4 regions of the Streptomyces sp. RK62 genome follow, and region 1 is predicted to be linked to each of the others. Evidence: riboswitches for the same ligand, from Rfam matches in the RefSeq annotation. Region 1 holds a riboswitch; each other region holds the start of a gene.
What was found. A riboswitch is a leader RNA that binds a small molecule or an ion and turns the genes downstream of it on or off. The one in region 1 is predicted to bind cyclic di-AMP.
Positions count from the first base shown of each region.

Region 2: it holds a riboswitch for cyclic di-AMP, as region 1 does, so the genes downstream of both, KBY32_RS01130 (LysM peptidoglycan-binding domain-containing M23 family metallopeptidase) here and KBY32_RS35805 (C40 family peptidase) in region 1, are expected to answer to the same signal.
Region 3: it holds a riboswitch for cyclic di-AMP, as region 1 does, so the genes downstream of both, KBY32_RS31525 (transglycosylase family protein) here and KBY32_RS35805 (C40 family peptidase) in region 1, are expected to answer to the same signal.
Region 4: it holds a riboswitch for cyclic di-AMP, as region 1 does, so the genes downstream of both, KBY32_RS10290 (transglycosylase SLT domain-containing protein) here and KBY32_RS35805 (C40 family peptidase) in region 1, are expected to answer to the same signal.

Region 1 is NZ_JAGPYD010000003.1:481,060-484,244, reverse strand. It holds gene KBY32_RS35805 (C40 family peptidase) at 1-1,403, opposite strand, end outside; cyclic di-AMP (ydaO/yuaA leader) riboswitch at 1,412-1,583, opposite strand; gene paaA (1,2-phenylacetyl-CoA epoxidase subunit PaaA) at 1,863-2,840, shown strand; gene paaB (1,2-phenylacetyl-CoA epoxidase subunit PaaB) at 2,837-3,130, shown strand; gene paaC (1,2-phenylacetyl-CoA epoxidase subunit PaaC) at 3,141-3,185, shown strand, end outside.
Region 2 is NZ_JAGPYD010000001.1:280,316-283,500, reverse strand. It holds gene KBY32_RS01135 (SGNH/GDSL hydrolase family protein) at 1-567, opposite strand, end outside; gene KBY32_RS01130 (LysM peptidoglycan-binding domain-containing M23 family metallopeptidase) at 874-1,794, opposite strand; cyclic di-AMP (ydaO/yuaA leader) riboswitch at 1,799-1,960, opposite strand; gene KBY32_RS01125 (tyrosine-protein phosphatase) at 2,530-3,185, shown strand, end outside.
Region 3 is NZ_JAGPYD010000020.1:92,401-95,585, reverse strand. It holds gene KBY32_RS31530 (transglycosylase family protein) at 1-796, shown strand, start outside; cyclic di-AMP (ydaO/yuaA leader) riboswitch at 1,006-1,198, shown strand; gene KBY32_RS31525 (transglycosylase family protein) at 1,203-1,880, shown strand; gene eno (phosphopyruvate hydratase) at 2,105-3,185, shown strand, end outside.
Region 4 is NZ_JAGPYD010000004.1:314,788-317,972, reverse strand. It holds gene KBY32_RS10295 (HAD family hydrolase) at 219-1,049, shown strand; gene KBY32_RS10290 (transglycosylase SLT domain-containing protein) at 1,114-1,848, opposite strand; cyclic di-AMP (ydaO/yuaA leader) riboswitch at 1,856-2,032, opposite strand; gene KBY32_RS10285 (polyprenyl synthetase family protein) at 2,785-3,185, shown strand, end outside.

The DNA.
Region 1 (3,185 bases):
CAGGGCTTGCCGGTCTGGGCCCGGGCGAACTCCAGGGCCCGCAGGGCCCGGCTGTCCTGCGGGGCCGCAGGGGCCGCCGCCGGAGCTGCCGCGGGGGTCGGAGCGACCAAGGGGAAGCTGCCGGTCTGGTCCACCGCCGGGAAGCCACCCGTCTGCGCCACCGCCGGATAGCTGCCGGTCTGGTCCACGGCGGGGAAGCCACCTATCTGACCGACAGCCGGGAAACTCCCGGTCTGCGAGACCGCGGGGAAGCTCCCGGTCTGGTCCACCATCGGGAACCCACCGGTCTGGTCGACCACGGGGAACCCACCGGTCTGGTCGACCACGGGGAACCCACCGGTCTGGTCGACCACAGGGAAGCCGCCGGTCTGGTCGACCGCCGGGAAGCTCCCCGTCTGGGCAGCCGCAGCCGCGGAGAAGCCCGCGTCAGGCACGCCGTAACCCTGAGGGCCCCTCAACTCCGGGCCACCGCTAGGAGTTGCCGTCAGATACGCAGCCGAGGCAGCCGACGCCTCCGAGGACTGCCCGGTCCAAGCCGTCGAACCGGGCGGAACCGTCATCAGATCGGCGGGGCTCTGCGCCTCCAGGGCATCCCACTGGTTCTGCGCCGAAGCAGGGGCAGGGGCAGGAGCAGTCGCAGGAACAGCGGCCGGCGCCTCGATCGCCGCCATGGACCGCCCGGTGTACGCCGACAGCAACTCACGCGCCTGCGCCAACTTCCGCTGGCTGCGCTCCTTGGTCGTACGCAGGGAGGCCCGCTGATCGACCTCAGGCTGCACGACAGGCGCAGAAGACGCGGCAGGCGCCGCCGGAAGGGCCAGCGCGCCCCCCGCCTCACCGCCCGCGGGCAGAGCCGCCACAGGCCCCGCCGTCAGCTCACCCACAGCCGCCGAACGCGAGGCACCGGACGTCAACTCGGCGACAGGGGCACCCGATCCAGCAGGCAGCTCCAAGGCCGTACGCCCAGATATCTCGCGCGCCCCTTCACCCCCGGCCGACGGGCGCGCACCCCGCGCCGGGGCGGCGGGCCGTTCCGGCATCCGGTCCTTGGGCAGCGTGGCCTGCACCGTCGGACCGAGCTTGGACCGGGCGATGTCGAACCACTGCCGGGCCACGTCGTCGAGCGGGGCGGCGCCACGGCCGCCGTCACCGTCGCGTCCGGAGGCCGCCGGGCTGCCCGCGCGCTTGCGCGGTCCCGTGGACGAGGCGCGGGTGGCGTTGAAGGTCCCCGTGTCGGTCTCGGCCCGGTCGTAGAGCGAACTGACCCGCCGACTGACCTCCTCGCGGCTCGGCCCCTCGTCCGCCTGGGCGGCGCCGGCCGACTGGCCGAGCAGGGCCACCGAGGTGAGGGCTGCTGCCGAGGCGAGCGCGGAGTTGCGCATGCCGGTGCGTTCCGGCGCCATGGGCGACGTGCTCCTTCCGTACTCCGCCTACCGAGTTAGCTGACGGGTTCGGGCGTTTCGCGTCGGAAGGTGTGCCCTACGACCCGGCCCGTCACGGCCTCGGGTCGATTCACCCCATGATTCGGTTGGGTCCCCGGCTCCGCGGCCCCGAAGGACGCGCCGACTCGGCGGAGGTCGCACGTCCCGGCGGGGATCGCCGGAGTTCAACGCGCGTCCTGGGCCGTAACTTAGCCAACTTGTGTGCCTGCAGTGAAGATTGACGTGTGAAATGTCCGATACGTTTTTGTGACCTTCGACGCTCGTGACGGCGGTCGGTCATCGCCGCCGCGCCATGCGCCTGCGTGAATACGGAGGGTAGCGACGCACGCGACCCCTCCGGCGCTCGGTCAAGGTCTTGCCCAGCCATCCGAAACACGTCACACTGGTACCGAACGAATGGTCGGTTGGGAAGCGGGAGCGATGACGACCTCACACTCCACCGAGGCGCCCCCACAAGGGCCGCTTGAGGAGCACTTCGACGCGACGATCGCGCGCGACCAGCGCATCGAGCCGCGGGACTGGATGCCGGACGGCTACCGCAACACGCTGATCCGGCAGATCGCGCAGCACGCCCACTCGGAGATCATCGGCATGCAGCCGGAGGGGGAGTGGATCACCAAGGCGCCCTCGCTGCGCCGCAAGGCGATCCTCTTCGCCAAGGTGCAGGACGAGGCCGGACACGGTCTGTACCTGTACTCGGCGGCCGAGACCCTGGGCGCCGACCGCGCCGACCTGACCGAGCGGCTGATCGAGGGCCGCCAGAAGTACTCCTCGATCTTCAACTACCCCACGATGAGCTTCGCCGACGTCGGCGTGATCGGCTGGTTCGTGGACGGCGCCGCGATCTGCAACCAGGTGCCGCTGTGCCGCAGCTCCTACGGACCGTACGCACGCGCGATGGTGCGGATCTGCAAGGAGGAGTCGTTCCACCAGCGGCAGGGCTACGAGCTGCTGATGACGATGATGCGCGGCACCGAGGCCCAGCGGGAGATGGTCCAGGACGCGGTGAACCGCTGGTGGTGGCCCTCCCTGATGATGTTCGGACCGCCCGACGACTCCTCGCCCAACTCGGCCCGCTCGATGGCCTGGAAGATCAAACGGCACAGCAACGACGAGCTGCGCCGGCGCTTCGTCGACATGACGGTCCCGCAGGCCGAGAAGCTCGGCGTCACCCTGCCCGACCCGGAGCTGCGCTGGAACGCCGAGCGCGGCCACCACGACTTCGGCACGCCCGACTGGGACGAGCTGATGCGGGTCATCAAGGGCGACGGCCCGTGCAACGCACAGCGGATGGAACGACGCAGGAGCGCCCACGAAGAGGGCGCCTGGGTGCGGGAGGCGGCCACCGCCCACGCGGCCAAGCAGGCCGCCCGCGCGGAGAAGGGAGCGGTGGCATGAGCACCGGAAAGCAGGACTGGCCGCTGTACGAGGTGTTCGTCCGGGGCAAGCGCGGACTGAACCACGTCCACGTCGGCTCGCTGCACGCCGCCGACGACCGGATGGCGCTGACCCACGCCCGCGACCTGTACACGCGGCGCAACGAGGGCGTGAGCATCTGGGTCGTGCGCTCCGAGCACATCGCCGCCTCCACGCGCGACGAGAAGGACCCGTTCTTCGAGCCCAGCGCCGACAAGGTCTACCGCCACCCGACCTTCTACGACATCCCCGACGACGTCCCCCACATCTGAAGGAGAGGGCATGAGTGACGACCATGTCTATCTGACCCTCGCCGAGGGACACGAG
Region 2 (3,185 bases), on a different contig from region 1:
GACCTGGCCCGCGCGCAGCGCCACGCGCGTGTGCCCCTCGGGAGAGAGGTGGAGCCGGTCGCTGTCCCAGGCCCGGCGGTCCTGGACGGTCCTCAGGGACCACAGGTCGAGCACCGGGCAGCCGTAGCGGTCGGCGATGGCGCGGACGTGCCCGTTGTAGGTGGCGATCTTGCCGCGCAGGTGCTTCAGCACGGGGACGCCACGGGTGTCGAAGCCGGTCGTCACCATCACGGTGCCGGCGGCCGAGGTGAGCCGGACGACGGCCCGCTCGAACCGTTCGGCGACCTCGTCGGGGTCGGTGCCGGGCCGCAGGATGTCGTTGCCGCCCGCGCAGAACGACACCAGGTCCGGGGCGAGTTCGACGGCCTTGGGGACCTGTTCCGCCACGATCTGGTCCAGCAGTCGCCCGCGCACGGCGAGGTTGGCGTACCGGAAGTCGCCCTCGGGGCGCCGGTCGGCCAGAAGGACCGCGAACCGGTCGGCCCAGCCGACGAACGACCCGTCGGGGCCGGGGTCGCCGACGCCCTCGGTGAAGCTGTCCCCCACCGCGACGTACGACCCGATCACTGCTCTGCTGTCACTCTTCGAATCGTCTGTCACGTCGGGACATGATTCACCTTCCGATGTGACCTACGCGACCGTAGGAAGGGGTTGACGAGCGGTGAGATAAGCCACTGCCAAAGCCTTCGCCAAGTCCGGAATACGGCTCCGGACAGGGGCGTTGACCGCCGAAACGCTCGCGCGTGCGCCCGCGGGCGCACGACGACGACAGGCCGAAGGCCGGACCCGGGGGTGGGGTCCGGCCTTCGGCGTGCGTGTCAGGCAGGTGGTGCGCATGCGTGTCAGGGAGGTGGTGCGCGCCGTGTGCGGGGGTCAGCCGATGGCGACGCCCTTGGAGCGGAGGTAGGCCACCGGGTCCACGTCGGAGCCGTAGCCCGGCGCGGTGCGGATCTCGAAGTGCAGGTGCGGGCCGGTCACGTTGCCGGTCGCGCCGGAGAGGCCGATCTGCTGGCCCGCGGTCACCGTCTGGCCGCTGGAGACGGACAGCGAGGACAGGTGGGCGTACTGGGCGTAGTAGCCGTCGGCGAGCCGGATGACGACCTGGTTGCCGTAGGCGCCGCCCCAGCCGGCGGAGACGACGGTGCCGGCGCCGACCGCCTTCAGGGGGGTGCCGGTGGGGGCGGAGAAGTCCACACCGGTGTGGTAGCCGCTGGACCACATGCTGCCCGCGACCTTGTACGAGGTGCCGACGGCGGCGGCGGAGACCGGGGCGCTGAAGCCGTTGACGGTGCTCGCCTCGTCGGCGCTCTGGGCGGCCGGGGCGGCCTTCTGCGGCGCGGCGGGCTTGGCGGCGGGCTTCGCCGAGGACTTCGACGCGGACGGGGCCGGGGCGGACGCCTTCGGGGCGGCGCTCTCGGCCTTGGTGCCGATCGACAGCTTCAGACCCGGGTGGATGAGCGACGGGTCGGCGCCGACGGCCTCGCGGTTGTCGGCGTAGAGCTTCTTCCAGCCGCCGCGGACGTCCTGCTGGTCGGCGATCTTCGCGAGGTAGTCGCCGCGCTTCACCTCGTAGGTGCGCGTCTTCTGGGCGGAGGTCTTCTGCGCCGGCGCCTTCTTGGCCGCGACCTGGACGGACTGGACCGCCTTCTCCGGGACGGACTGGCCGGTCGCGGCGTTTGCGCCGGTGGCCCCGATCAGCGGCAGCGCGAGAGCGGCGCCACCGGTTCCGGCGACGGCGATCGTCCGGGTGAAGCGCAGGGACTTGGGACGGCGGTGCTTACCCTTCGCGGGCATGACGAATTCCTCTCCGGCGCCTACGAGGTGAGCTGTCGGGTGCGGGCTGGAGATGCCCGGTCGCGTCGGGACGCGACTTGACCCCAAGCCTGTTCCGGAGACCGGAACAGGCGAAGTACCTGTGGGTCCCCCGCTCCTGCCGTGTACGGGTGGGTGTGCGCGGATTCCGGTCGGCGGCAGGATTAGGCGTCCGTCCGGATTGGTGGCGAACGTAAGCGAGAGAGACGCAAGGGAACAAGTGAGGGGTTCCGCCCGAATGCGCTCACCTTGATCCCTTACGGCATTCAACGGTCACCCTGCGTGCATTTCGAAGGGGCCTGATTGCTCGAAGTCCCGGGAAAAGCATGATGATTACGTGGACATGACGGGCGACACACCGTCACGGATATGACGCTCCTCACGTGACGCTGCTCCAGCTTTCCTTATTACGGAGCGAGTTGGAATGAAGGCATCAATTCGGACAGAAACCCTAGATGCGACGCCGGTGGATATCCGACCCATTGAACCTTCCCGTCGATTCCGATCCGAATACGACATGAGGTGCGCGCAAAACCGGACGAAGCACCCGCTCGCAAAGATGACATCAGACGACTTTCGCCCGTTTCGACCCATTGCCACCGAGTCATCCCCTGTGGACAACTGAATGGCGCACGCAGCCATGTCGTATCGTCGGAGTCGCACCTCGCCGGCCTCATCGCCGAGCCGCGCCGGCGGGGCCGACCGGGAGGAGCCCCCGTGACGCAGCAGATCCCGTCGACCGAGCCCGAACTGGCCGGTGTGCGCAACTTCCGCGACGTGGGCGGCCTGCCCACCGTGGACGGACGACGGGTGCGGCACGGCGTGCTGTTCCGCAGCGGCCACCTCGCCCACGCCACCCCCGAGGACGCCGCCTTCCTCGACTCGCTGGGCCTGCACACGATCTTCGACTTCCGCAATGCGGCGGACCAGAAGCTGGAGGGTCCCGACGTCGAGCTGCCGGGCGTCCGCAATGTGAATCTGCCGCTGTCGGACCCGGCGGACGGCGCGGAGTTCTGGAAGATGGTCCGGGACGGCGACCTCGACCAGCTGCGGGGGATCCTGGCCGACGGCAAGGGCGCCGACCGGATGATCGCCTCCTACCGCTCGATGGTCACGGACCGGACCGCCGAGCACTCCCGGATCCTGCACTCCCTGGTGGAGGACAGCGTCCCGGCCCTGATGCACTGCGCGGCCGGCAAGGACCGGGCTGGCCTGTCGGTCGCGGTGACGCTGCTCGCCGTCGGCGTCGAGCGCGAGGCGATCGTCACCGACTACCTGAAGTCCAACGAGAAGCACCGCCGCTACAAGGTGCGGCGCAGCGGCAGCAACCCCTCGGCCTACTCGCCCGAGGTCATGGAGCTGCTGAGCCCGCT
Region 3 (3,185 bases), on a different contig from region 1:
CGGCGGGCTCCAGTTGACCCAGGCGGACTGGGAGGCCTTCGGCGGTCTCGACTACGCCGCGAGCCCGGATCTGGCGAGCCGCTCGCAGCAGATCGCCGTGGCGCAGAAGGTCCTCGCCGAGCGCGGGACGGCCCCCTGGGGCACCTGCGCGGTGCTCAACGGGCTCAGCAAGAAGTCGGGTGCCATCGACCTCGACACCGGTGTCTCCGGGGACTCCCCGAGCGAGGTGTCCGGGTCGTCCGGCTTGCTCGATTCCTCTGATTCCTCCGACTCGTCCGATTCTTCCGGTTCTTCGGACGGTTCGGGCTCCTCCGGCGGTGCGTCGAGCACCCCGAGCGGCTCGTCGTCCGCGTCGCCGGAGAGCTCCGCCCCGTCCTCACCCGAGGCGGAGAAGTCCGGAAAGCCCGAGAAGGCCGAGAAGTCCGGCGCCACCGCCACCGCCTCCCCGGACAGCTCCCCGGTGGAGAGCCCCGAGATCACGAACCAGGACAACTCCGGGCAGAGTGCCGGATCCTGGAGCCTCGTCGACACCGCCGCGATCGAGGACGTACCGGCCGGTTCCGGGCGGCACCGCGGCGCCAGTGCCGAGGAGACCAAGTCCGCGGACGGCGACTCCGCCTCCTCCGGCCGCCACGCCTCCTACCGGGTCCGCGCGGGTGACACGCTCGCCTCCATCGCCGACTCCCTTGACGTCGACGGCGGATGGCGCGCGCTGTACGAGGCGAACAAGGCGGCCATCGGCGCCGACGCCGACAACATCGCTCCCGGTCAGACGCTGGACGTCCCCACCGAATAAGGGCCGAACAGGGCCAAATGAAGCGGCAGTTCATGCCCCGCTTTCATGGTGAATGTCCGTTTTAGATGGACTGAGAGATAGATCTCAGAAGCCTTGATCGTCTTTGAAAATCCCCGAGCGGCGTGTCTACGGTCGTGACCGCTCGCCTCCAGTGCGAGCCCCGACAGCCGTCACGCCGAATCCTGCCGGCGGCCGTCCGGGAACAGTCGTCGCGTCATGCGCCGTAGGCAGGAGCGGGGGACCCAAGGTAAGCGCCGGGTCCGGAAGTCGAGGCCCTCCGGGGACTCACGGCCGGAACCGGCTTGGGGTGAAGTCGCGCACCACGCACCAGTGGTGGGCGACCGGGCAACTCAACCGGCCCGAACCCGACAGCTCACCTCGTAGGCGTCGGTGAGGGGATCTCTCCATGCTGTTCTCCAGCAAGGGCAAGCACCGTCGTCCGTCCAAGGCCGCCCGCGCCATCGCCGTCGTCGGCGTCACCGGCGCCGCCGCCGTCGCCGGCCCGCTGATGGCCGCCGGCAGCGCCTCGGCCGCCACCGCCTCCGAGTGGGACACCGTCGCCCAGTGCGAGTCCGGCGGCAACTGGTCGATCAACACCGGCAACGGCTACTACGGCGGTCTGCAGTTCTCCGCCTCGACCTGGGCGGCCTACGGCGGCACGCAGTACGCCTCCACCGCCGACCAGGCCACCAAGGCCCAGCAGATCGCGATAGCCGAGAAGGTCCTCGCGAGCCAGGGCAAGGGCGCCTGGCCGCACTGCGGCACCGGCCTGTCGAGCGCGGCCTACAACGGCTCCGCCGCCACCGGTGGCGAGCAGAGCACCCGCTCCACCGAGGAGAAGCCGGCCTCCCGCTCCGCGGACCGTCCGGCCGCCGAGAAGAGCACCAAGACCGTCACCACCCCGACCGGCAAGAAGGTCAAGAAGGGCGACGGCGAGTACAAGGTCGCCAAGGGCGACACCCTCAGCACCATCGCCGCCGACCACGACGTCAAGGGCGGCTGGGAGAAGCTCTTCGAGCTGAACAAGGACATCGTCCAGGACGCCGACCTGATCTACCCGGGTCAGCAGCTCCACCTGAAGTAGGACCCCCACAGGCTCCCCGCCCCGGCGCGTGTTCCCCCGTGCGCGCCGGGGCGGGGTTCTGTGTAGATGTACGCGCCCGCTTTTTGTTCCGTTCGGAAACAATTCGCTCTCGGTTCCGTCCACAGGGCGGTCGACCGCTGGCCGAACCTCCGGAGCCGGTTAGGCTCGTCTCGCAGCACCCACGCGGGCTGCGTAAAGGCTTCACATCCACGAAGGAGATGCTCGTGCCGTCCATCGACGTCGTCGTAGCCCGGGAAATCCTGGACTCCCGAGGCAATCCCACGGTCGAGGTCGAGGTCGGCCTCGACGACGGCAGCACCGGTCGTGCCGCCGTCCCGTCCGGCGCCTCCACCGGCGCCTTCGAGGCCATCGAGCTGCGCGACGGTGACACCAACCGTTACCTCGGCAAGGGCGTCGAGAAGGCCGTCCTCGCCGTCATCGAGCAGATCGGCCCGGAGCTCGTCGGCTACGACGCCACCGAGCAGCGCCTGATCGACCAGGCCATGTTCGACCTGGACGCCACCGACAACAAGGGCTCCCTCGGCGCCAACGCCATCCTCGGCGTCTCGCTCGCCGTCGCCCACGCCGCCTCCGAGGCCAGCGACCTGCCGCTCTTCCGCTACCTGGGCGGCCCCAACGCGCACCTGCTCCCGGTGCCGATGATGAACATCCTGAACGGCGGCTCGCACGCCGACTCCAACGTGGACATCCAGGAGTTCATGATCGCCCCGATCGGCGCGGAGTCCTTCTCCGAGGCCCTGCGCTGGGGCGCCGAGGTCTACCACACCCTCAAGAAGGTCCTGAAGAACAAGGGCCTGGCCACCGGCCTCGGCGACGAGGGCGGCTTCGCCCCGAACCTCGGCTCCAACCGCGACGCCCTCGACCTCATCCTCGAGGCGATCAAGGAAGCCGGCTACACCCCCGGCGAGCAGATCGCCCTGGCCCTGGACGTGGCCGCCTCCGAGTTCTACAAGGACGGCGTCTACACCTTCGAGGGCAAGGAGCGCTCGGCGGCCGAGATGACCGAGTACTACGCGGAGCTCGTCGACGCGTACCCGCTCGTGTCCATCGAGGACCCGCTGTTCGAGGACGACTGGGACGGCTGGAAGACCATCACCGACAAGCTCGGCGACAAGGTCCAGCTCGTCGGCGACGACCTGTTCGTCACCAACCCGGAGCGCCTCGCCCGCGGCATCGAGGAGGGCGCCGCCAACGCCCTGCTGGTGAAGGTGAACCAGATCGGTTCGCTCACCGAGACCCTGGACGCCGTCGAGCTGGCCCAGCGCAACGGCTTCAAGTGCATGA
Region 4 (3,185 bases), on a different contig from region 1:
TCGCACGCGTGGTCACAAAGGAAACGGCCCCAACTCGCCCCACCGTAACGCCGACAGGAAGTTCGGAAAGATCTCGTGGGGGCGAAATCGCCATAAACGGGCGTTGGTTGTGCGCGCATGGACACAACTGGGACCGGAACGAGTGTCAACTCATGTGAACCGAGCAGCCGTCCGGTTCAGGTCGAGTCGATGGGCCTTCCTGTCCGTATTCTCTGATCATGGCCGCACCGATCGCATATTCACTCATCGCCACTGACCTGGACGGGACCCTTCTCCGAGGTGACGACACGCTCTCCGACCGGTCCCTCGCGGCCCTCGCGCAGGCGGCGGTGGCCGGTGCCCAGCACCTGGTGGTGACGGGACGCCCGGCGCCCAGGGTGCGGCCCCTCCTGGATTTGCTGGGCAGCAGGGGACTGGCGGTGTGCGGGCAGGGCGCGCAGCTCTACGACGTCGGCCGGAACCGTCTGCTGTGGTCCATCACCCTGGAGCGGGACCTGGCGGAGACCGCGCTCGGCAAGATCGAGGCCGAGGTCGGGCAGGTGTACGCGGCGGTCGACCAGGACGGCGTCGACGGGCTCACGCTCATCGAACCGGGGTATCTGATGCCGCACCCCACCCTGCCGGCCGTGCGGGTGCGGCACCGCGACGACCTGTGGTGCGAGCCGATCAGCAAGGTGCTGCTGCGCCACCCGACGCTGAGCGACGACGAGTTGGCGGCGACGGCCCGCGCGGTGGTGGGTTCGCTGGCGACGGTCACCATGTCGGGGCCGGGCACCGTCGAACTCCAGCCATGCGGCATCACCAAGGCGACCGGCCTCGCGCTCGCCGCCGAGCACCTCGGTCTGGGCCCGCACGAGACGATCGCCTTCGGGGACATGCCCAACGACATCCCCATGTTCGACTGGGCGGCCCACGGGGTGGCGATGGCCAACGCGCACCCGGAGCTCAAGGCGGTCGCGGACGAGATCACCTTGTCCAACGAGGACGACGGCATCGCCGTCGTCCTCGAGAGACTGTTCGCCTGCAGCCTGGCCGAGTTCCCCTACTAGACCTGTCGGACAGGGGAGGCGCCCGGCGGAACGTGGGGCCGGAACGCGGGCCGGAACGTGGGGCCTAGTAGGGGCCGTTCACGTTGTCGATCGAGCCGTAGCGCGCGGCCGCGTAGTTGCACGCGGCCGTGATGTTCGCGACCGGGTCGAACGGGTCGTACGCGGTGCCCGCCACGTGGTACGTCGCGAAGGTCGGGTCGATGACCTGGAGCAGGCCCTTGGACGGGGTGCCCGCGACGGCGTTGGAGTCCCAGTTGTTGATGGCGGCCGGGTTGCCCGAGGACTCCCGCATGATGTTGCGGTGGATGCCCTCGTAGCTTCCGGGGATCCCCTTCTGCGCCATGATGTCCAGCGCCTCGCGGATCCAGCCGTCGAGGTTGTTCGCGTAGGTCTTCGCGGAGGCCTGGGTGGCCTGGGCGACGGCGGACTTCTTGACGGGGGCGGACGCGGTGTTCGCCTTCGCCGGCGTGGCCTTCTTCGTGGCGCGGACCTTCAGGTCGACACCCGGGTGGATCAGCCGCGGGTTGTCGCCGATGGCCTTGCGGTTGTCCTTGTAGAGCTGACGCCAGCCGCCCTGGGCGTCGTAGCGGTCGGCGATCCCGTAGAGGGTGTCGCCCTTCTTGGTGGTGTAGCTGACCGAGCCGGTCTTGGCCACGGTGGAGACCTTGGCGGGCTCGGCGGCGCTCGCGGTGGTGGCGCCCAGCAGGGGGAGCGCGAGGGCGGCGGTACCGGTGCCGGCGGCGATGACGCGGCGGGCGAGCGGGCTGGTACGGGTGCGGCGGTGCTTGCCTCGGGACATGGCGCTGTTCGTTCCTCTCCGGCGCCTGCGAGGTGAGCTGTCGGGTTCGGGCGGGAGATGCCCGGTCGTGCCGTCGTGCGACGACGCGACTTCACCCCTAGCCGGACCGGGCCGCCATCAAGGCGTCCGATACGGCGACTTACCTGGGTCCCCCGCTCCTGCCGTGCGTGAGTGCGTAGGTGGATGACTCGGGCGGCGGCAGGATTCGGCGTCCGCCCGACAGAGCGGGAACGTATGCGAGAGCACATGTCGGGAACAAGTGCCGCAGACACCTGACGTGCTAGTTGACCATGGTCTGGGGTGTATGGGGTACTTGATCCTTTGCGGTTGCCAACGCTCAACTCGCTTTTGCCGTAAGGCGACGAAGGGCTCCGGCGGGAAGGGGTGAGGGGCGGTGCCGCGTGACCCAACTCACGGCGATCACAACAACGGCAAATCGGGCAATGGCTCCAACTCCCCGTTTATTGCCTGCCCGTCGGACGGGTGTCGCCAGCTCGCCTATCTGTCCCTTGAGTTCGGAAAGTCCGTTTTGTGGACGCGTCGGGGAACCTCGCATGCCGTGCGCGTCGTTGAGTGGGTGTCGGGCGCGGGGGTGTGCGGGTGCCGAGTGGCCGGACAGGTGGAGGTGGCGGAGAGGGCGTCTCCGGGGCGGGCCGGGGTAGACGGGCTGCCGTAGGGAGCGGGTCCGTGATCGGCGATACGGAGTGGCGGGTGCCGGTGCGACTACACACAGTGACATGCCGATAAATCGATGAATCTCCACCCTTATCAGGTGATCGAAAAACATACCGACCGTGAACCGATGTCGCCCGTGGTGGACGGGTGGGCGGCATCGGTGATCGAAACGTGACCGGATACGCTGACTTGAGTGATGGCAGCGACCTATCGACAAACCGTGTAACCAGCCGAAAGACACCAGCAGACAGGAGACCCCTCGTGACCGTCGTCGGGCCGTTCGGGCTGAGCGTGCGGGACCAGGCTCTGGAAGCCGATGTCCAGGCCGGATTGGCGGCTGTCGAGGAGGGACTGCTCGAAGCCACCAAGAGTGAGGTCCCCTTCATCACCGAGGCCGCCCAGCACCTGGTGCGGGCGGGCGGGAAGCGCTTCAGGCCGCTGCTGGTGATGCTCGCCGCGCGCTTCGGGGACCCGTATGCCCCGGGGATCGTGCCGTCGGCCGTGGTGGTGGAGCTGACGCATCTGGCGACGCTGTACCACGACGACGTGATGGACGAGGCCGAGGTCCGGCGTGGGGTGGACAGCGCGAACACCCGCTGGGGGAACTCCGTCGCCGTCCTGACCGGCGACTTCCTCTTCGCGCGCGCCTCGCACATCCTGGC